2 regions of the Citrobacter sp. VF227 genome follow, and region 2 is predicted to be linked to the other one. Evidence: predicted binding sites of a transcription regulator. Region 2 holds the regulator's gene; the other holds the start of a gene.
The links. Region 2 encodes Fur, which represses iron uptake genes when iron is present. Its sites were predicted from a motif close to ATAATAATGAGAACNACTATCAA; they were not measured.
Positions count from the first base shown of each region.

Region 1: the regulator Fur is predicted to act here: its motif matches at 8,432-8,454, upstream of feoA (ferrous iron transporter A).

Region 1 covers NZ_JBRFVF010000005.1:55,510-67,501, forward strand. Annotated here, with positions in the region: gene ACU8YC_RS16600 (DUF4153 domain-containing protein) at 1-916, opposite strand, end outside; gene pckA (phosphoenolpyruvate carboxykinase (ATP)) at 1,295-2,917, shown strand; gene envZ (two-component system sensor histidine kinase EnvZ) at 2,992-4,344, opposite strand; gene ompR (osmolarity response regulator transcription factor OmpR) at 4,341-5,060, opposite strand; gene greB (transcription elongation factor GreB) at 5,286-5,759, shown strand; gene ACU8YC_RS16625 (Tex family protein) at 5,858-8,191, shown strand; gene feoA (ferrous iron transporter A) at 8,565-8,792, shown strand; gene feoB (Fe(2+) transporter permease subunit FeoB) at 8,811-11,129, shown strand; gene feoC ([Fe-S]-dependent transcriptional repressor FeoC) at 11,141-11,377, shown strand; gene bioH (pimeloyl-ACP methyl ester esterase BioH) at 11,474-11,992, opposite strand, start outside.
Region 2 covers NZ_JBRFVF010000002.1:511,798-523,789, forward strand. Annotated here, with positions in the region: gene speF (ornithine decarboxylase SpeF) at 1-1,849, shown strand, start outside; gene potE (putrescine-ornithine antiporter) at 1,846-3,165, shown strand; gene pgm (phosphoglucomutase (alpha-D-glucose-1,6-bisphosphate-dependent)) at 3,235-4,875, opposite strand; gene seqA (replication initiation negative regulator SeqA) at 4,900-5,442, opposite strand; gene ybfF (esterase) at 5,636-6,409, shown strand; gene ybfE (LexA regulated protein) at 6,538-6,825, shown strand; gene fldA (flavodoxin FldA) at 6,981-7,511, shown strand; gene ACU8YC_RS10005 (ryhB-regulated fur leader peptide) at 7,722-7,808, shown strand; gene fur (ferric iron uptake transcriptional regulator) at 7,801-8,247, shown strand; gene tcuR (tricarballylate utilization LysR family transcriptional regulator TcuR) at 8,377-9,303, shown strand; gene tcuA (FAD-dependent tricarballylate dehydrogenase TcuA) at 9,401-10,804, shown strand; gene tcuB (tricarballylate utilization 4Fe-4S protein TcuB) at 10,791-11,930, shown strand; gene tcuC (tricarballylate/proton symporter TcuC) at 11,984-11,992, shown strand, end outside.

The sequences.
Region 1 (11,992 bases), on a different contig from region 2:
CCCACAGTGACCAGCCGGCAATCAGCGTATAGATAGGTGCGACAGCCAGAGCACATTTGATGAGATAGCGTAACGCGCCAGGATAAGGTAGAGCTTCCTTTTGTGGCTCGCGCACCATGGCCATGAGCAGCAGCAGGCTAAACGTCAGCGTTGACATCAGCCCCGCCGCTGAAACCCGCTGCGAAATAGCCTCCAGCCCGGTGAAAGGCAAAGTCAGCATAAACATCAGCGCGAGTAGCGCTATCAGAGGTAGCAAACCCGTGGCGATTAACGTCAGCAGCTTTTGTACCGCCGCAACCAGACGCGACTGCGTACGCGCCAGTACGACCGCCAACGCGGTAATCAGGCCTAATACAATGTAGGCAAACCAGTCGGTATCAAAAAAAAGCGTTTCAAAAAAGGTAATGCCGACGAGTTTAAACATCTCGCTCCACAGCAGGAGCACCATCCAGAACAACCCGTTGGAAATGAACACAATCAGCAGCGTCAACGCGTTAAGCCACAATTGCGTATAAAATTGCGCATAGCGCGTCTGCTGGCGGGACGCGCGAAGCGAGTACTGAATCCACGGCAACGCCAGCATTGCCATCAACAACAAGCGCCAGCCGTAGAGAAAAAAGGTTTCCTGCTGCCGCCACTTATCTCCACCCTCAACTTGCCACTTCAGCCAGACGCTCATCGCCAGCACCGCCACAAAAATCAACGCCATCCAGTACCACAGCGCACGTTGTTTGAACGAGACAACGGTGAGTAAAAGCGCCGAGGAGAAAGCAATCGTCGCGGGCATGCCACAAAACAACCAGCCGTCGTTATGCGGCGCCAGATAGGTTATCAGCAGGTAGCACAACATTCCCTGTAACAGGCCAATTGATATCATGCCCCAGCGAGTGGTACGTGAAAGTTCAACACTATCCATGTCGTCATCCAGAATGAAGAGAAAAGGTAATTATCGCATCAACTTCACAATTTTGAGCATTGGCAGGCTAATTTCAGACTAAAACGACGGGAAGTGAATCGATATTGTTTATGTATGAGTTACGTTATTTTCTTACGTGAATGCGATTACACTCACAAGATTCCCGCCAAAAACACTCTTCATTAACGTTTTAAGAACATTTTCCACAACAAAAAAGGGTTTCCTGCCATAATATCCGCCTCTTTGTGACAGGAGTCGCAGCGTATTCGGTTACCCGTGATTTTCCCGGATGCGTAAATCTATGAGCCTTGTCGCGGTTAGCAATCCCTAAAAAACCTTACTATTCCAGGTAATACATATTGGCTAAGGAGCAGTGAAATGCGTGTGAACAACAGTTTAACCCCGCAAGATCTCAAGGCTTATGGTATCAATGACGTTCAGGATATCGTTTACAATCCAGACTACGACACGCTTTTCCAGGAGGAACTCGATCCTTCCCTGCAAGGTTATGAGCGTGGCGTGTTAACGAACCTGGGCGCCGTTGCCGTTGATACCGGTATCTTTACCGGACGTTCGCCAAAGGATAAGTACATTGTCCGTGACGACACTACGCGCGACACGCTCTGGTGGTCCGACAAAGGTAAAGGTAAGAACGACAACAAACCGCTCTCCCCGGAAACCTGGCAGCATCTGAAAGGATTAGTCACCCAGCAGCTTTCCGGCAAGCGCCTGTTTATCATTGATGCCTTCTGCGGCGCTAACGCCGATACCCGTCTTTCCGTACGCTTCATTACCGAAGTGGCCTGGCAGGCGCATTTTGTCAAAAACATGTTCATCCGCCCAAGCGACGAAGAGCTGGTTGATTTCAAACCGGATTTCATCGTGATGAACGGCGCTAAGTGCACCAACCCACAATGGAAAGAGCAGGGTCTGAACTCTGAAAACTTCGTGGCTTTCAACCTGACTGAGCGTATTCAGCTGATTGGCGGCACCTGGTACGGCGGCGAAATGAAGAAAGGGATGTTCTCCGTAATGAACTACCTGCTGCCGCTGCAAGGCATTGCCTCCATGCACTGCTCGGCAAACGTCGGGGAAAAAGGTGATGTGGCGGTCTTCTTTGGCTTGTCCGGCACCGGTAAAACCACACTGTCCACCGACCCGAAACGCCGCCTGATTGGCGATGACGAACACGGCTGGGATGACGACGGCGTGTTTAACTTTGAAGGCGGTTGCTACGCGAAGACCATCAAGCTGTCTAAAGACGCCGAGCCGGAAATTTACAACGCGATCCGTCGTGACGCACTACTGGAAAACGTCACCGTGCGAGAAGATGGTTCCATCGACTTCGACGACGGTTCCAAGACCGAAAACACCCGTGTGTCCTACCCGATTTATCACATCGATAATATCGTTAAGCCGGTCTCAAAAGCGGGTCATGCCACTAAAGTAATCTTTCTGACCGCCGATGCGTTTGGCGTACTGCCACCGGTTTCTCGCCTGACGGCGGACCAAACCCAGTACCACTTCCTGTCTGGCTTCACCGCCAAACTGGCCGGTACCGAACGTGGCGTCACCGAACCCACCCCAACCTTCTCCGCCTGCTTTGGCGCAGCTTTCCTGTCGCTGCACCCAACACAGTACGCAGAAGTACTGGTAAAACGCATGCAAGCGGCAGGTGCGCAGGCATATCTGGTTAACACTGGCTGGAACGGTACTGGTAAGCGTATCTCTATCAAAGATACTCGCGCGATTATCGATGCCATTCTGAACGGCTCGCTGGATGATGCGGAAACGTTCCGTCTGCCGATGTTTGACCTCGCTATCCCGACCGAGCTGCCTGGCGTGGATACGCGCATTCTCGATCCGCGTAATACCTACGCGTCTCCGGAACAATGGCAAGAAAAAGCCAACGCGCTGGCGAAACTTTTTATCGAAAACTTCGAGAAATACACCGACACCCCTGCGGGTGAAGCACTGGTTAGCGCCGGACCGAAGCTGTAACAAAAAGTGCCGGATGGCGGTTGCCACATATCCGGCCTACCGCAACAAAAAGGGAGGCATTTCGCCTCCCTTTCTTATACGTCTTTCGAGATACCCTGCGCGCGAGTGAAAGGAACCGGAAGCCAGGCGCGAATTGACAACCCGCCCCGTTCACTGGTGCCAATCTCCAGCATGCCATTATGGTTATCGACAATACGTTGCACAATCGCCAGACCCAGCCCCGTGCCGCTGGTACTACGCGCACTGTCGCCACGGACAAATGGCTGGAACAGATGTTTACGCTGCTCCGGCTTGATGCCCGGGCCATCATCTTCCACCTGGAACCAGGCGCGATGCGTCTCCGTACCGCTACTGACCTTAATCCAGCCGTTGCCGTAGCGGGCGGCGTTAACCACCATATTGGCAACCGCACGCTTGATCGACAGCGGGTGCATTTTCACCTGAATGCTGCCCGGCTGCAGCGCCGTTTCGATTTCACGTTCATAACCGCTTTCCGCCGCGACCACTTCGCCTAACACCGAGTTCAGATCCGCCATCTCCATCGGCATCTCCTGACCGGTGCGCAGGTAATCGATAAACTGCTCGATAATGGCGTTACACTCTTCAATGTCCTTATTGATGGACTCCGCGAGATAACCGTCCTCTTCGCCCATCATCTCCGTCGCCAGACGAATACGCGTCAGCGGAGTACGTAAATCGTGGCTCACACCCGCCATTAACAGCGTACGGTCATCGGCCAGTTGCTTCACACCTGCGGCCATATGGTTAAAGGCTCGGGTTACGGAGCGCACCTCTGAGGCGCCATACTCGCGCAACGGCGGTGGAATGATACCTTTCCCCACTTGCAGTGCCGCATGTTCAAGATCCACCAACGGTCGGTTCTGAATACGAATGAACAGCCACGCCCCGCCAATAGCCAGCAGCATAATCGCCAGCGTATAGCGGAATAGCGGTGAGAAATCACCCTGATGGATTTCCGTAAGCGGTACGCGAACCCAGATATTGGGCGACAGCCAGGTTTTCAGCCACACGACAGGCGAGCTTTTGTTTACTTCAACGCGCACTTCCGTCGGGCCACCCAATTGCTGCGCCATCTGATGGCTTAAGAATTCATAGTGTTGCGCCCAACGCAGCCCGGCTTCTTCAGCGGCCTCGTTGGAATAGAGGGAAATACCCAGCTCACGATAAATTTCCCGGCGGAATGCGGGCGGCACCACCAGTTGCGTACCGTCCTCCAGCTGTAGTTTATCGGTCATCAGCATACGAACTTCGTAGGCCAGGACTTTATTAAACTGCTGGAGGCTCGGCAGAATCGCGAAGTTCAGCACTACCAGGTAGGTCGTCACCAGGCTGGCAAACAGCAAGGTGACGATAAGCAATAACGTGCGGGCAAATGAACTTCGTGGCGAGAAGCGCATTCGCCTCATGCTTTAGAACCGTCCGGAACAAAGACGTAGCCCAGACCCCATACGGTCTGAATATAGCGCGGATGCGCCGGATCTTCTTCCACCATTCGACGCAGACGAGAAATCTGGACGTCGATGGAACGCTCCATCGCCGAGTATTCACGACCTCGGGCCAGGTTCATTAACTTGTCGCGGGACAGCGGCTCACGCGGATGGCTGACTAGTGCTTTCAGCACCGCAAACTCACCGCTGGTGAGCGGCATAGGCTCATCTTCACGGAACATTTCACGCGTACCGAGGTTCAGTTTGAACTTACCAAACGCAATAACCGCTTCTTCCTGGGAAGGCGCTCCCGGCAGTTCGTTCGCCTGACGACGCAGTACAGCGCGAATACGCGCCAGCAGTTCACGCGGGTTAAACGGTTTCGGAATGTAATCGTCAGCGCCGATTTCCAGTCCTACAATACGGTCCACTTCTTCGCCCTTCGCCGTAACCATAATGATCGGCATCGGGTTGCTTTGGCTGCGCAGGCGACGGCAAATAGACAGGCCATCTTCTCCCGGCAGCATTAAATCCAGCACCATCAGGTGGAAAGACTCACGGGTCAGCAGACGATCCATCTGCTCAGCGTTTGCGACGCTTCGAACCTGGAAGCCCTGCTCGGTCAGATAACGCTCCAGAAGCGCACGTAAGCGCATGTCGTCATCGACCACCAGAATCTTATAGTTCTCTTGCATTGTTATTACTCCCAAAGGTTCGCAACAATTAAGTGTATATTCTTAAGAAAGCTCACGTGAGTCACCAGCGAATTCTGGTATTAATTCCAGGCTAAATTGTTACAAAGCATATTAAACAGCAGCTTAAGTATACAATGTTTCTCGCAATACATTATTTATTCTGTTGATATGCTCACGTAATACTAATTGTGCGCATCATCACAGAGTCGAAGGTAAAACAATAAGATGAAAACGCCCCTGATAACCCGTGAAGGGTATGAAAAACTCAAACAAGAGCTGAATTATCTCTGGCGTGAAGAGCGCCCGGAAGTCACCAAAAAGGTTACCTGGGCTGCAAGTCTGGGTGACCGCAGCGAAAATGCCGACTACCAGTATAATAAAAAGCGCCTGCGTGAGATCGATCGCCGCGTCCGATATTTGACGAAGTGCATGGAGAATCTGAAAATCGTCGATTACTCCCCACAGCAGGAGGGTAAAGTCTTCTTTGGCGCATGGGTTGAGATTGAAAATGACGATGGCGACATCCGCAAATTCCGCATTGTCGGTTACGACGAGATCTTCGGCCGGAAAGATTACATCTCTATCGACTCGCCAATGGCGCGGGCGCTGCTGAAAAAAGAGGTCGGCGATCTGGCTGTGGTAAACACTCCAGGCGGAGAAGCCAGCTGGTACGTGAACGAGATTGAATACGTTAAGTGAGACCGGAACAATCCGAAGCCCCGGTAGATGACTGGCATTTTTGCCAGTCAATCCGTATAACTATCCCCTGATTTTTTATCCTATAGACGAAGCTATCCATGATGAATGATTCTTTCTGCCGCATTATCGCAGGTGAAATTCAGGCTCGTGCTGAACAGGTAGAAGCTGCCGTTCGCCTGCTTGACGAAGGGAACACCGTGCCGTTTATCGCACGTTATCGTAAGGAAATCACCGGCGGTCTGGATGATACGCAACTGCGTAATCTGGAAACCCGTCTGGGATATCTGCGTGAACTGGAAGACCGCCGTCAGGCAATCCTGAAATCTATCGGCGAGCAAGGCAAACTGACCGACGATCTGGCGAAAGCGATCAACGGCACGTTAAGTAAGACCGAACTCGAAGATCTCTATCTGCCGTACAAACCTAAGCGTCGCACCCGTGGGCAAATCGCCATTGAAGCAGGCCTTGAGCCGCTGGCTGACCTGCTGTGGAACGAACCGTCCCACGACCCGGAAACCGAAGCCGCAAAGTATCTCAACGCCGAAAACGGCGTGGCGGATACCAAAGCCGCCCTCGACGGCGCACGCTATATTCTGATGGAACGCTTTGCTGAAGACGCTGCACTGCTGGCGAAAGTACGTGATTACTTGTGGAAAAACGCCCATCTGGTCTCCACTGTGGTAAGCGGCAAAGAAGAGGAAGGCGCGAAGTTCCGCGACTACTTCGATCATCACGAACCGATCTCTACCGTGCCATCCCACCGTGCGCTGGCCATGTTCCGTGGCCGTAACGAAGGTGTGCTACAGCTTTCGCTGAATGCCGATCCGCAATTCGATGAGCCGCCAAAAGAAAGCCACGGCGAACAGATTATCCAGGACCACCTGGGATTACGCCTGAACAACGCACCTGCCGACAGCTGGCGTAAAGGCGTGGTCAGTTGGACCTGGCGTATTAAGGTGCTGATGCACCTCGAAACCGAGCTGATGGGCACCGTGCGTGAGCGCGCCGAAGACGAAGCTATTAACGTCTTCGCCCGTAACCTGCACGATCTGCTGATGGCCGCGCCTGCGGGTCTGCGTGCCACCATGGGACTTGATCCCGGCCTGCGTACCGGCGTGAAGGTGGCAGTTGTTGACGGCACCGGCAAGCTGGTCGCGACCGACACCATTTATCCACACACAGGTCAGGCCGCCAAAGCTGCCGTTGCTGTGGCGACGCTGTGCGAAAAATACCACGTTGAGCTGGTAGCGATTGGTAACGGCACGGCGTCACGCGAAACCGAGCGTTTCTTCCTCGACATGCAGAAACAGTTCCCGAAAGTCACCGCGCAGAAAGTGATCGTCAGCGAAGCCGGGGCATCGGTTTACTCAGCTTCCGAGCTGGCGGCGCAGGAGTTCCCGGATCTCGACGTTTCATTGCGTGGCGCGGTGTCCATCGCCCGTCGTCTGCAGGATCCACTTGCAGAGTTGGTGAAAATCGATCCTAAATCGATCGGCGTGGGCCAATATCAGCACGACGTTAGCCAGACGCAGCTGGCACGTAAGCTGGATGCGGTGGTGGAAGACTGCGTGAACGCCGTCGGCGTCGATCTCAATACCGCCTCCGTACCGTTGTTAACCCGCGTTGCCGGTCTGACGCGCATGATGGCGCAAAACATTGTCGCCTGGCGCGATGAGAACGGTCAGTTCCAGAACCGTCAGCAGTTGCTGAAAGTCAGCCGTCTGGGGCCTAAAGCCTTTGAACAATGCGCGGGCTTCCTGCGTATCAATCATGGCGATAACCCACTGGATGCCTCCACCGTTCACCCGGAAGCCTACCCGATTGTGGAACGAATTCTGGCCGCCACCGAGCAATCGTTGCGTGACCTGATGGGCAATAGCAACGAACTGCGCAATCTGAAAGCTGCCGATTTTACCGATGAACGTTTCGGGGTGCCGACCGTCACCGACATCATTAAAGAGCTGGAAAAACCGGGCCGCGACCCGCGTCCTGAATTTAAAACCGCACAGTTTGCTGATGGCGTAGAAACCATGAATGACCTGCTGCCGGGGATGATTCTGGAAGGGGCAGTCACCAACGTCACCAACTTCGGCGCGTTTGTTGATATTGGTGTTCATCAGGACGGTCTGGTGCATATCTCTTCATTGTCGAATAAGTTCGTCGACGATCCGCACACCGTGGTGAAAGCGGGCGATATTGTGAAGGTGAAAGTGCTGGAAGTTGACCTGCAACGCAAGCGTATCGCGCTGACCATGCGTTTGGACGAGCAACCGGGTGAAACCAATGCGCGTCGCGGCGGTGGGAACAACGATCGCGCTCAGGCTAATCGCTCGGCCCCCAAAGCCGCGAAACCTCGCGGTCGTGACGCACAGCCTGCGGGCAACAGCGCCATGATGGATGCGCTGGCGGCGGCAATGGGTAAAAAACGCTAAGTTTGGATCGTGTGCCGGATGGCGGTGTAAACCTCTGTCCGGCATATTTAATATATTATTTTCTCTTCCCTACTTATATTTATCATTTCGTTAACAAATAAAACCTTAATTACACATTAAGAAAGTCAATAATGACACTGCAGAAACATTCATTCCAAAGCGGAATAAATGTTGAGAAATATCAAAATTGGCTCAAATTATTGTTCAATTCTACATTCCGTCACATTTATTCTATTGATGATAGAAACCATTCTCATTATCATTGTTCTGTTGATTATTTACTCTTTCCTTACGTTGGCTAATCATCTGGTCTCATGCCGCCCTGTCGCCCCATGAGGTAATCATCCAGTTAGCGAGATATAAGTAGGTCCCTATGCAATTCACTCCTGACAGTGCGTGGAAAATTACCGGTTTTGCCCGTGAAATCAGCCCGGCTTATCGTCAGAAACTGTTGTCACTTGGCATGCTGCCCGGCTCCTCCTTCAACGTGGTACGCGTCGCCCCGCTCGGCGATCCTATCCATATCGAAACGCGTCGTGTAAGTCTGGTATTGCGTAAGAAAGATCTGGCGTTATTAGAAGTGGAAGCGGTTTCCTGTTAATACAGTGAGTCTATAAAAATGAAAAAACTAACCATTGGTTTAATTGGTAATCCTAATTCCGGCAAGACAACCTTATTCAACCAGCTCACCGGCGCGCGCCAGCGTGTAGGTAACTGGGCTGGCGTTACCGTTGAGCGTAAAGAAGGTCATTTCGCCACAACGGACCATCAGGTCACGCTGGTGGATTTACCCGGCACCTATTCTCTGACGACAATCTCATCTCAGACTTCTCTCGATGAGCAGATTGCCTGTCACTATATTTTGAGCGGCGACGCAGATCTGTTGATCAACGTGGTCGATGCGTCAAACCTTGAACGCAATCTCTACCTGACGTTGCAACTGCTTGAGCTGGGCATCCCCTGCATCGTCGCGTTGAATATGCTGGATATCGCTGAAAAGCAGCAAATCCGTATCGATATAGACGCCCTCTCAGCGCGTCTTGGCTGCCCGGTGGTTCCGCTGGTTTCCACCCGCGCCCGCGGCATAGAAGCGCTGAAGCTGGCGATCGACCGCTACAAAGAAAACGACACCGTCGAGCTGGTCCATTATGCCCAGCCGCTGCTGCAGGAAGCGGACTCTCTCGCCGACGCGATGGCCAAAGATATGCCGCTACAACAGCGCCGCTGGCTGGGCCTGCAGATGCTGGAAGGCGATATCTACAGCCGCGCCTACGCGGGTGATGCCGCGCAAAATCTCGATGCCTCCATCGCACGCCTGAGCGAAACAATGGACGATCCGGCGCTGCATATCGCCGATGCGCGCTATCAGTGCATTGCCGCTATCTGCGATACCGTAAGCAATACCTTGACGGCAGAGCCAAGCCGATTCACCACAGCAGTAGATAAAATCGTTCTCAACCGCTTCCTCGGGCTGCCGATTTTCCTGTTCGTGATGTACCTGATGTTCCTGCTCGCCATTAACATTGGCGGCGCGCTGCAACCGTTGTTTGACGTCGGCTCCGTTGCGCTCTTTATCCATGGTATTCAGTGGATTGGCTACACGCTGCACTTCCCGGACTGGCTCACTATCTTCCTGGCCCAGGGGCTTGGCGGCGGGATTAACACCGTGCTGCCGCTGGTACCGCAAATCGGCATGATGTACCTGTTCCTCTCCTTCCTTGAAGACTCCGGTTACATGGCGCGCGCCGCGTTTGTGATGGACCGTCTGATGCAGGCGCTGGGACTGCCGGGCAAGTCGTTCGTCCCGCTGATCGTCGGCTTTGGCTGTAACGTACCGTCAGTGATGGGCGCACGTACGCTGGACGCCCCGCGTGAGCGTCTGATGACCATCATGATGGCGCCGTTTATGTCCTGCGGCGCACGTCTGGCGATTTTCGCCGTCTTTGCCGCGGCGTTCTTTGGTCAGAACGGCGCACTGGCGGTCTTCTCGCTGTACGTACTGGGTATCGTGATGGCGGTGTTGACGGGCCTGATGCTCAAACACACCATTATGCGTGGTGAAGCAACGCCGTTCGTGATGGAGCTGCCGGTATACCACGTGCCGCACATCAAGAGTCTGATCATTCAGACCTGGCAACGCCTGAAAGGCTTCGTTCTGCGTGCGGGTAAAGTCATCATCATCGTCAGCATTTTCCTCAGCGCGTTTAACAGTTTCTCACTGAGCGGGAAAATCGTCGATAACATCAACGACTCTGCTCTGGCCTCCGTTAGCCGTGTTATTACTCCCGTGTTTAAACCGATTGGCGTTCACGAAGATAACTGGCAGGCAACCGTAGGTTTGTTCACCGGCGCGATGGCAAAAGAAGTGGTCGTTGGTACGCTGAACACGCTCTATACCGCAGAAAACATTCAGGAAGAAGAGTTCAATCCGGCAGATTTCCACCTCGGTGACGAGCTGCTCGGCGCAGTGGATGAAACCTGGCAAAGCCTGAAAGACACCTTCAGCCTGAGCGTACTGGCTAACCCTATCGAAGCCAGCAAGGGCGACGGTGAAATGGCTACCGGCGCAATGGGCGTGATGGGCGAGAAATTTGGCAGCGCCGCCGCCGCGTACAGCTACCTGATCTTTGTTTTGCTGTATGTGCCGTGCATTTCAGTTATGGGCGCTATCGCACGTGAATCCAGCCGTGGCTGGATGGGCTTCTCGATTCTGTGGGGCCTGAATATCGCCTACTCTCTGTCGACGCTGTTTTATCAGACGGTCAGCTACAAAGAGCACCCGACCTACAGTCTGGTGTGCATTTTAGCGGTCATCCTGTTTAACATCGTGTTACTGGGCCTGCTGCGTCGAGCTCGTAGCCGCGTAGACCTCGCCCTGCTGGCAACCAACAGAACGGCGAGTTCCTGCTGTTCCAGCACAACTGGCGATTGCCACTAAGGTTATCGACAATGGCATCACTAATTCAGGTTCGTGATTTATTGGCTTTGCGGGGGCGCATGGAGGCAACACAAATTAGCCACACGCTACATACCCCACAGCCTATGATTGACGCCATGCTGAATCAGTTAGAAAAAATGGGCAAAGCGGTGCGGATTCAGGAGGATGCCGACGGGTGTCTTTCCGGAAGCTGCAAAAGTTGCCCGGAAGGTAAAGCCTGCCTGCGCGAATGGTGGGCCTTGCGTTAATTTGCTGCTCCTGCCGGATGGCGCTACGCTAATCCGGCCTACAAATAACTGCAAATGTTCAGGCCGGATAACTCGTTTATGCAGATATCCGTTACTTTAGAAACAATTCAGTTTCTGTTTTAACGCCACCAGCGCTGCGCAAAACTCGGCAGGATGCGAGATAAACGGTGCATGCGCCGCTTTGGCAAACACCAACGACTCGCTCTGTGGCCACAGGGCATCGAGCATCGGGACGACTTTGCGCGGAACCAGTCCATCGAGATAGCCGTACAACCGCAGGAAAGGCATTTCCACCGAGCACAATGGCTCACGCAAATCGACCGTTTTCAGGATCTCCAGCCCGCCATTAAGTACCTCAACATCCGGCATGGGTAAAGCCAGTACCGTTTTCTTCAGCGCTCGCGCATCCTGACGGGCGGTTTCCGTGCCCATCGTTTGCAACGCCAAAAAACGCTCCACCGTACGCTTGAAATCTTCACTCAGTTGCTGCTGGAAACCGGCCAGCACTTCTGGCTTGATGCCCGGCCACTCCTCACGCGCGCTAAAGCAAGGGGATGACGCCACGGTCACCAACGCCTGAACACGCTCAGAATGAGTTAACGCCACCTGGCTTGC
Region 2 (11,992 bases):
TTACGTCAATCAGGGTAACAGCGCATTTGATTGTCCAGGTCATCAGGGGGGCGAATTTTTCCGTCGCCATCCTGCGGGTAATCAGTTTGTGGAGTACTTCGGCGAAACGCTTTTCCGCTCTGATTTGTGTAATGCCGATGTGGCAATGGGTGATTTGTTGATCCACGAAGGTGCGCCTTGCATCGCCCAACAGCATGCGGCCAAAGTGTTCAACGCGGATAAGACCTACTTTGTCCTGAACGGAACCTCATCATCAAACAAAGTGGTGCTTAACGCGCTGCTCACCCCAGGCGATCTGGTGTTGTTTGACCGCAACAACCACAAGTCAAACCACCACGGCGCGTTATTACAGGCTGGGGCCACGCCGGTCTATCTGGAGACTGCACGCAACCCGTACGGCTTTATCGGCGGGATTGACGCTCACTGCTTTGAAGAAAGCTATCTGCGAGAAAGGATCGGTGAAGTCGCGCCAAAACGTAAAAATGATGTCCGTCCATTCCGACTGGCCGTGATTCAGTTAGGTACCTACGATGGCACCATCTATAACGCGCGTCAGGTAGTGGATAACATCGGTCACCTGTGCGACTACATCCTGTTTGACTCCGCGTGGGTGGGCTATGAGCAGTTCATTCCGATGATGGCCGATTGTTCTCCATTGTTGCTGGATCTGAATGAAAACGATCCTGGTATTCTGGTCACCCAGTCGGTACACAAACAGCAGGCGGGTTTCTCCCAGACATCGCAGATCCACAAAAAAGACAGCCATATTAAAGGCCAGTCTCGCTACGTGCCCCATAAACGAATGAATAACGCGTTCATGATGCACGCCTCCACCAGCCCGTTCTATCCGCTCTTTGCCGCGCTCGACATCAACGCCAAAATGCATGAAGGCATCAGCGGGCGCAACATGTGGATGGACTGCGTCGTCAACGGAATTGATACGCGTAAATTGATCCTGGAAAACTGCCACCATATCCGGCCATTTGTGCCTGAGATGGTGGAAGGTAAACCGTGGCAGGCTTATTCCACCGCTGAAATTGCCAGCGATCTACGTTTCTTCCATTTTGTTCCTGGTGAACACTGGCATGCCTTTGAAGGCTACGCCGAACACCAGTACTTTGTGGATCCATGCAAACTGCTGCTCACCACACCGGGGATCAAAACGCGTAACGGCGAATATGACACGTTCGGCGTTCCGGCCACCATTCTGGCTAACTTCCTGCGGGAAAATGGCGTAGTTCCCGAAAAATGCGACCTTAACTCCATCCTGTTCCTGATGACCCCGGCAGAAGATATGGCGAAGATGCAGCAACTTGTCGCCCTGCTGGTGCGTTTCGAAAAACTGCTGGAAGCCGATGCCCCGCTGGCTGAGGTTCTGCCCTCTCTCTACAAACAACATGAAGCCCGTTATGTCGGTTATACCCTGCGTCAGCTGTGTCAGGAAATGCACGATTTGTACGCCCGTCACAACGTGAAACAGCTACAGAAAGAGATGTTCCGTAAGGATCATTTCCCGCGCGTCAGCATGAATCCCCAGGAGGCCAACTACGCCTATCTGCGTGGTGAAGTTGAGCTGGTGCGACTACCGGACGCGGAAGGCCGAATCGCCGCGGAAGGTGCGTTGCCTTATCCTCCTGGCGTGCTGTGTGTGGTTCCGGGTGAAATCTGGGGTGGTTCAGTATTGCGTTACTTTAGCGCGCTGGAAGAGGGAATCAATCTGCTGCCGGGTTTTGCGCCTGAACTTCAGGGTGTCTACATCGAAGAACACGACGGGCGTAAACAGGTGTGGTGCTATGTCATTAAGCCAAAAGACGCGCAAGACGATCTGTTGAAAGGGGAAATGTTATGAGCAAAGCCAAATCCAACAAAATGGGTGTCGTCCAGCTCACCATCCTGACCATGGTCAATATGATGGGCTCAGGGATCATCATGTTGCCTACCAAACTTGCAGAAGTCGGCACCATTTCGATCATCTCGTGGCTGGTGACCGCTGTCGGTTCAATGGCACTGGCGTGGGCCTTCGCAAAATGCGGTATGTTCAGTCGTAAATCCGGTGGTATGGGCGGTTATGCTGAATATGCCTTTGGCAAATCCGGTAACTTTATGGCGAACTACACCTATGGCGTTTCGCTGTTAATTGCCAACGTGGCTATCGCTATCTCCGCCGTGGGCTACGGTACCGAACTGTTTGGTGCCACATTGACACCCGTGCAGATTGGCCTGGCCACTATCGGCGTGCTGTGGATCTGCACCGTCGCTAACTTTGGCGGGGCACGTATTACTGGGCAGCTCAGCAGTATCACCGTCTGGGGCGTTATTATTCCGGTTGTCGGTTTGTGCATCATCGGCTGGTTCTGGTTCAGTCCGACGCTGTACGCTAACTCCTGGAACCCACACCACGTCCCGTTCTTCACGGCGGTCGGTTCTTCGATTGCGATGACCCTGTGGGCTTTTCTCGGTCTGGAATCGGCCTGCGCTAACGCCGAAGTGGTTGAAAATCCGGAGCGCAACGTACCCATCGCTGTACTGGGCGGTACGTTGGGCGCGGCAGTGATTTACATCATTTCGACCAATGTGATCGCCGGGATTGTGCCAAATATGGATCTGGCTAACTCCACTGCGCCTTTCGGTTTGGCCTTTGCGCAGATGTTCACCCCGGAAGTCGGTAAAGTGATCATGGCGTTGATGGTGATGTCCTGCTGTGGTTCACTGCTGGGCTGGCAGTTTACTATCGCTCAGGTCTTTAAATCGTCGGCTGATGAAGGTTACTTCCCGAAAATCTTCTCCCGTGTAACTAAAGTGGATGCGCCGGTTCAGGGAATGCTGACCATCGTAATAATCCAGAGTGGCTTATCGCTGATGACCATCAGCCCGTCGCTGAACAGCCAGTTCAACGTGCTGGTCAACCTGGCTGTCGTGACGAATATCATCCCGTATATCTTGTCGATGGCCGCACTGGTTATTATTCAGAAGATGGCGAATGTCCCATCGTCAAAAGCGAAACCAGCAAACTTTGTCGCGTTTATTGGCGCATTATACAGCTTCTATGCACTCTACTCCTCTGGCGAAGAAGCAATGCTGTATGGTTCTATCGTGACTTTCCTCGGCTGGACGCTGTATGGCCTGGTCTCACCGCGTTTTGAACTGAAAAATAAACATAGTTAAATATCGGCACAAAAAAGCCCGGTAGCGCTAGCTTACCGGGCCTATAAAACGCGTCAGTGCGAACAGTACTTACGCGTTTTTCAACACTTCGCTGACAATCTCGACCGCCTCTTTCTCGATCTGCTTGCGGTGCTCTTCACCGAGGAAACTTTCGCAGTAGATCTTGTAAGCGTCTTCTGTACCGGAAGGACGTGCGGCAAACCAGCCGTTGTCGGTCATCACTTTCAGACCACCGATAGAAGCACCGTTACCCGGTGCCGACGTCAGACGTGCGGTGATCGGGTCACCCGCAAGCGTGCTGGCACTCACCATTTCCGGAGACAGCTTAGACAGCGCCGCTTTCTGCGCAGAGGTCGCGCTGGCCTGCAGGCGGTTGTAGCTCGGCGCGCCAAAACGAGCAGCCAGCTCGTTGTAGTGCTCTTGCGGGTTTTTACCGGTCACTGCGGTAATTTCAGCCGCCAACAGACACATGATGATGCCGTCTTTGTCCGTTGACCACGGTGTACCATCGAAACGCAGGAAAGAGGCACCCGCGCTCTCTTCACCGCCAAAACCAAAGCTGCCATCAAACAGACCGTCAACGAACCATTTAAAGCCAACCGGGACTTCAACCAGTTTACGCCCTAAAGCATTCACCACGCGGTCAATCATCGCCGAAGAAACCAGCGTCTTACCGACGGCAACGTCTTTGCCCCACTGTGGACGGTGCTGGAACAGGTAGTTAATCGCCACCGCCAGGTAGTGGTTCGGGTTCATCAGACCAGCGGGCGTGACGATGCCATGACGGTCGTAATCCGGATCGTTGGCAAAAGCGAGATCGAACTTGTCGCGCAGCGCCAGCAGGCCCGCCATCGCGCACTCGGAGGAGCAGTCCATACGGATCGCACCGTCTTTGTCGAGATGCATAAAGCGGAAAGTCTGATCAACGTGATCGTTAACAATAGTCAGGTTCAGGTTGTAGTGCTTCGCAATACGCTTCCAGTATTCGATACCGGAACCGCCCAGCGGATCGACACCCAGCGTCAGGCCCGCTTTCTGAATCGCCGCCATGTCGACGATGTCAGCCAGTCCTTCCACGAAAGGCTGCACCAGATCCTGTTCTTTAACATGACCGGATGCCAACGCAGCATCCAGCGACATGCGCTTCACGCCTTGCAGACCGTCGGCCAGCAGCGCGTTGGCTCTGTCTTCAACCACTTTGGTAACATTAGTATCAGCCGGACCACCGTTAGGCGGATTGTACTTAATACCGCCGTCTTCCGGCGGGTTGTGAGACGGCGTGATCACAATGCCATCAGCCAGCGGGCCGCCTTTTTTATTATGGACCAGTATTGCATTCGACACGGCAGGCGTTGGCGTAAAGCCGTTATTTTCCTGCACGATGACATCAACGCCGTTCGCCGCCAGCACTTCCAGTACAGAGATGAAAGCCGGTTCAGACAACGCGTGGGTGTCCTTGCCCACATAGCACGGGCCAGTAATCCCGTTTTTCGCACGCTCTTCAGCAATCGCCTGAGCGATAGCCAGAATATGCGGCTCGTTAAAACTATGACGACCTGCACTGCCGCGATGTCCGGACGTACCGAACTTGACGGCGTGCTCAGCGTTCCCTGCCGTTGGTTTCAGTACGTAGTACTGTGCCGTCAGTTGAGCGACGTTAATCAAATCACTCTGTTGCGCAGGTTGACCTGCACGGTTGTGGATTGCCATTGCCTGGTCCTTCTAATGCAAGGATTAAATTGTTCCGCAAACCTTTTCAATCAATTCCGCAGGGAATTGCATTGACTGCATGATGTGCTCAACCATGCTGCATTTACGGCCGGTATTGGTATTGGTGATCACCCAGTACGGCGTGCCTGGCACGTGCTTCGGTTTGGTTTGATTACCATTTTTCAACAGCGTCTGTTCATCCGCTGCAAAATAAACGCGCGTACGTCCGTGCAACGATTCCGTTGCTTCGGCGAACGCGTTGTGATCCAGTGAATAGAGTGTAGACAGCACCAGCATAAAGCGATTTACTGCTTTCTTCTGTTCAGCGTATTCGTCGGACAGCAGCAGTTCACGCATCGCGCGCACTTTATCTTTTACGGGGTTAACCGGCTTGGCTTCCACGACAGCTTGCACAGCGCGGACTTCTTTTACTACCGGAATGACAGGCTGTGATGCGGCGGAAAATTTCAACATACGCCGTAAAATGTCGGATGCGCTCTCGCCGATATGCTTGGTGTGGCTGGCAATATAGCTATAGAGTTCATCATCAACTTCAATCGTTTTCATCTTAATCCAGTGCAGTGTTTAGCTGAATACAAGTTGTTGGGTCAACACGCGTAGTGTAAAGGCAAATCCCAACAGCGGATAGCGTCAAGCCTGGTGGCACGCAAAACTCGGAGTAACCGTAGTTGTTGCAGCCATGTGGCAGAATGGTCAACATGATACCCTAACCCGTCAGTGTGAAAAAAAGAACTTTGCCATGAAATTGAATATCCGAGCGCAATCTGCGCAAAACCTGCACAATAATTCTCCCATCGTCCTGGTTCACGGCCTGTTTGGCAGTCTGGATAACCTCGGGATCCTGGCACGCGATCTAGTGGCCGATCACGATATCATCCAGGTTGATATGCGAAATCATGGCCTCTCCCCTCGTTCACCTGAGATGAATTATCCGGCTATGGCGCAAGATCTGCTGGATACACTGGACGATCGGCAGATCGAAAAAGCGATCTTTATTGGTCACTCGATGGGTGGCAAAGCCGTCATGGCGCTGACCGCGCTGGCCCCTGAACGTGTCGAACGGCTGGTCGCCATCGACATTGCTCCCGTTGACTACCATGTTCGCCGCCACGATAAGATTTTTGCTGCCATTAACGCGGTAACTGACGCGCAATCCTCTTCGCGTCAGCAGGCGGCGAGCGTTATGCGTCAGCACCTGCATGAAGAAGGTGTGATCCAGTTTCTGCTGAAATCCTTTGTTGACGGCGAGTGGCGCTTTAATGTTCCTGTGCTGTGGGATCAATATCCTCATATCGTCGGTTGGGAGACCATTCCGGCATGGGAGCACCCGGCGCTGTTTATCCCGGGTGGCAATTCACCGTATGTTACCGAAGCGTATCGTGACCAACTGCTGGCGCAATTCCCGCAGGCTCGGGCGCACGTTATAGCAGGTGCCGGGCATTGGGTGCATGCAGAAAAACCGGAGGCGGTGCTGCGCGCCATCCGTCGTTATCTGAATGAACAGGCTAACTGATTAAAAACTCAGCGTCTGTGCGCGATTACGCGCGTGGACGTTGGCGTGTCTCCCCTGCTGATGTATTATGGCGCGCTATCCATCCGGGCAGACGCCTGGCTGATTGTTTCCCCGAAGTCACCAAGATCATGGCCAAAGAACAAACGGACCGTACGACATTAGATCTGTTCGCGCAGGAGCGTCGCCCGGGACGACCCAAAACTAATCCGCTCTCGCGTGATGAACAGTTACGTATTAACAAACGTAATCAGCTTAAACGCGATAAAGTTCGCGGGCTTAAGCGTGTCGAACTGAAACTGAACGCTGATGCCGTTGACGCTCTGAACGAGCTGGCCGAGGCGCGCAACATGAGTCGCAGTGAACTCATCGAAGAGATGCTGATGACCCAACTCAGCGCGTTGCGCGATCAGGCATAGTCTGAATTTCTGCTCTAAATCATAAATCGTGTAGCACAGAGTGCAGTCCTGTGTGTTTGCTGTTTCCGCATGCCTGACTGTTCTGCTATGATTGCCCTTATCCGTGGGCAATGCGCCACCACCATTTCAATAAGTTTCAAGAGGTTATTTTACTCATGGCAATCACTGGCATCTTTTTCGGCAGCGACACCGGTAACACCGAAAATATCGCAAAAATGATTCAAAAACAGCTTGGTAAAGACGTTGCCGACGTTCATGACATTGCAAAAAGCAGCAAAGAAGATCTCGAAGGGTATGACATTCTGCTGCTTGGCATTCCAACCTGGTACTACGGTGAAGCACAGTGTGACTGGGACGATTTCTTCCCTACCCTCGAAGACATTGATTTTAACGGCAAACTGGTTGCATTGTTCGGCTGCGGCGACCAGGAAGATTACGCAGAATACTTCTGCGACGCGTTAGGTACCATTCGCGACATCATCGAACCGCGCGGCGCAACCATCGTTGGTCACTGGCCGACTGCAGGTTATCACTTTGAAGCGTCCAAAGGTCTGGCTGACGACGACCACTTTGTCGGGCTGGCTATCGATGAAGACCGTCAGCCTGAGCTGACCGCAGAGCGCGTAGAAAAATGGGTTAAGCAGATCTCTGAAGAGCTGCACCTCGACGAAATCATCAATGCCTGATTTTGTACGGCGTAGATTTCTATCTGCGCCGCATCAATAGATAAAACCAATCAAAATAATTGCTACAAATTTGTAACTTTTCCGTCTGACCCTGTACAATGGCTGGATGCCAATCGGGTGTTGCACAGTGTGTTTGTCGGCGATACCACGTTTTGATTAACAATATTTGCCAGAGACTTGCAGTTTTCATTTAGCCATGGCAGTTCTATAATGAATCGCATTATCTCAAGTGCAATTTCTGTCACTTCTGTTAATGAAGTGAATCGTTTAGCTACAGGACAGATTCCGCATGACTGACAACAATACCGCATTAAAGAAGGCTGGCCTGAAAGTAACGCTTCCTCGTTTAAAAATTCTGGAAGTTCTTCAGGAACCGGATAACCATCACGTCAGTGCGGAAGACTTGTACAAACGCCTGATCGATATGGGTGAAGAAATTGGTCTGGCGACCGTGTATCGCGTGTTGAACCAGTTTGATGATGCCGGTATCGTGACCCGCCATAATTTTGAAGGTGGTAAATCCGTCTTCGAACTGACTCAACAGCATCATCACGATCACCTCATTTGCCTCGACTGCGGCAAAGTGGTCGAGTTCAGCGATGATTCCATCGAAGCGCGCCAGCGTGAGATTGCGGCTAAACATGGTATTCGTTTAACCAACCATAGCCTGTATCTTTACGGTCACTGCGCCGAAGGTGATTGTCGCGAAGATGAGCACGCGCACGACGGCAAGTAATGTGATGCTTTCTGAAAAGCCAACCATCCGGTTGGCTTTTTTTATGCACGTTTTCAGCCCGTTCCCCCCTTCCCTCCACTCTTGTGTTGCTTTAATGTAAAAATCAATTGTCCCTTCCGGAGAATCGAAATGGAACTTCGCCAGCTACGTTATTTTGTTCGCATTGTCGAAACTGGCAGCATGGGTAGTGCGGCGCTCGATCTCAATATTGGGGTTTCGGCACTCAGCCAGCAAATGTCCCGCCTGGAAAATGAACTTGCTATTCGCCTGCTGCAACGCACCTCGCGTGGCGTGACGCCCACCAGCGCCGGGCTGGCATTTTACGCCCAGGCGCAGCTGGCGCTCCGTCACGCAGACGATGCAATCCTCGCCGCACGAGAATCCCGCCTTTCCGGACACGTCAGCGTCGGCATGGCCCCCAGTACCGCTTCCATTCTCGGCATGCCTTTTATCAACGCCATGCGAGAAACCTATAGTGATGTCCGTCTGCATGTGGTGGAAAGCCTCTCTGGTAACCTGGAACGAATGATCAGCACTCGTCAGATTGACCTGGCCGTTGTGTTTCAAAAAGAAAAGCTCCTGCGCTGGAGCGCCAGACCGATTCTCGAAGAGCGGCTGTTTTTAATTGGCACCCATGCTTTACTGGCTGATATTACTGATGACAATATTGCTCCAGCCCAATTGGCACATATTCCATTGATAATGCCTAGCCCAGGCCACGGTCTGCGCGGCAGGCTGGAAGCGATTTGTCAGGAACACGCGCTACGCATTGAGATCGCAACAGAAATTGATGGTCTGGCGCTACTAATGCGCGCCGTTCGCAGTGGGATCGGCGCTACTCTCCAGCCCGGCGCGGCAATTTCCCATCTCGATAAAGAGACGCTAAGAGTGATCGGCGTCCATAATCCAATACTGAGTCGCCCCAACTTTCTGGTCAGCCTCTCTGACGATGAACTCACCCCGGCGGGGCTCGCAGCCCGCGTGGTGCTGACGAAAGTGATGCATCAACTGGTAGAAGCGGGACGCTGGCCTGGCGCTATCCTTTACAATAACTAAAACCCCCTTTAGCACTGCGTTATAGCGCCCGCACAAGCTGCACGTATACATTTCAATTACAAATTTAACAATTAGTTAAATGGTAATGGAGTATACGATGGTTGACGTTCTGGTGATTGGCGGTGGCAATGCCGCGTTATGTGCTGCCCTAACCGCCCGGGAGCAAGGAGCTTCGGTACTCCTGCTCGAAGCAGCCCCCCGGGAATGGCGCGGGGGAAACTCCCAACACACGCGTAATCTGCGCTGTATGCATGATGAGCCGCAGGATGTGCTGGTGGAAAGCTACCCTGAAGAGGAGTATTGGCAGGATCTGCAGCGCGTCACGGAGGGAAATACCAACGAAGCCCTGGCACGTCTGGTGATCCGCACCTCTTCACAATGCCGCGACTGGATGCGCCGACATGGCGTGAATTTTCAACCTCCCCTCTCTGGCGCTTTACACGTGGCGCGAACCAACGCCTTTTTTATGGGCGGCGGGAAAGCCCTCGTGAATGCCTATTATCGCAGCGCAGAAAAGTTAGGTGTGCAAATCCGCTATAACACCCCGGTACAGGCGCTTGAACTGCATAACGGCGAATTCGTGGCGGCGCTGGCGGGCAAAGAGCGTATTACAGCGAAATCCTGCGTGCTTGCCGCTGGCGGGTTTGAATCAAACCGCGAATGGCTACGTGAAGCCTGGGGGGAAAATGAACGCGGTGAGTGGCCTGCGGATAACTTCCTGATTCGCGGCACACGCTTTAATCAGGGCGTACTGCTCAAATTTATGATCGACGCCGGGGCGGACATCATCGGCGACCCCTCCCAGTCACACTGTGTAGCCATTGATGCCAGAGCACCATTATATGACGGCGGAATTTGCACCCGCGTGGACTGCGTTTCGCTTGGCATTGTCGTCAACCGTGACGCTGAGCGTTTTTATGATGAAGGCGAAGATTTCTGGCCCAAACGCTACGCCATCTGGGGACGACTGGTCGCCCAACAGCCAGGGCAGATTGGTTACTCCATTATCGACAGTAAGGCCATCGGCCACTTCATGCCACCAGTCTTTCCTGGCGCACAGGCCAATACGCTGGCGGATCTGGCGCATCAGTTGGGTCTCAATGCTGAACGTTTTACCCACACCGTAACGCAGTATAACAACGCCTGCCAGCCAGGCCATTTCGACCATACCATTCTGGATAACTGCACGACGAAAGCGTTAGCCCCCGCAAAGACACACTGGGCGCGACCGCTGGACCAGCCGCCTTACTACGGGTATGCCCTGCGGCCAGGGATCACCTTCACCTATCTCGGATTGAAAGTGAATGAACGCGCTGCCGTACACTTTGCAGGGCTTCCAAGCCGCAACCTGTTCGTCGCCGGAGAGATGATGGCAGGCAATGTGCTGGGCAAGGGCTACACCGCAGGCGTGGGGATGTCGATCGGCACCACTTTTGGCCGCATTGCCGGAAAGGAGGCTGCTCTGGCAGCACAGAAGGAGGTACGTTATGAAACAGCTTGAGAAATTGATCATCGACGCGCAAATCATCACCGAGTCGGAAGCTGAAGTTGAACGTGTGATGCAGGTGTGTAACGCCTGCCGCTATTGTGAAGGATTTTGCGCCGTGTTCCCGGCAATGACGCAGCGTCTGGAATTCGGTAAAGCGGATATCAACTATCTGGCGAACCTGTGCCATAACTGCGGCGCCTGCCTGCACGCGTGTCAGTATGCCCCGCCTCATGAATTTGCCATCAACGTGCCGAAGGCAATGGCGGAAGTCCGGCTGGAAACCTATCAGCACTACGCACAACCCGCCGCCTTTGGTGCGCTTTATCGTCGTGCTGGCGTCACCGTGACGCTGGCACTGGTTTTCGGTCTGATCCTGTTTTTACTTCTCGCCATGGGGTTAAAGGGCTCGTTACTCCATCCTCCACTGGCCGGTGATTTCTATCAAATTTTCCCGCATAACCTGCTGGCCTGGATGTTTGGTTCAGTCTTTATTCTGGCAATCGTTCTGCTGATGGCGGGCGTTATCCGATTCTGGCGCGAAATTTCTCCGGGAATACCGCTTTCCACCGACATTGCTGAAGCCTCACACAATGCGCTGACGCTGAAATATCTCGATGGTGGGCACGGCAAAGGGTGTAACGAAGCAGATGATGCCTTCACCCTGATGCGCCGCCGTTACCATCACTTTACCTTCTACGGTTTTATGCTCTGCTTTGCCGCCACCGTGGTGGCGACGGGCTATCACTATTTCGCAGGTATTGAAGCGCCCTATCCGTTCCTCAGCGTGCCGGTAATATTGGGCACATTAGGCGGTATTGGCCTGATTATCGGCCCAGCGGGTTTGTTATGGCTGAACGTTAAGCGTTCACCGCTGCATGGCAACGCACGGCAAAAACCGATGGATCGCGGTTTTATTTTACTGCTGCTGCTGACCAGTCTGACCGGTTTAGCGCTTCTGGCGGGAAGAGACACGTCATGGATGGCTGTTTTACTCGCCATTCACCTCGGCGTGGTCATGGCGCTCTTTCTGACCATTCCTTACGGAAAATTTGCCCATGGATTTTACCGCTGCGCAGCCTTACTCAAGTGGGCGATTGAGAAACGGCGCGGCAAACAGGCGGGGATCACAGACAACTAACCCGCACACTCTTACCTCTATAAATATTATGATAAGACAGTGGAGCAAACCCAATGACACAA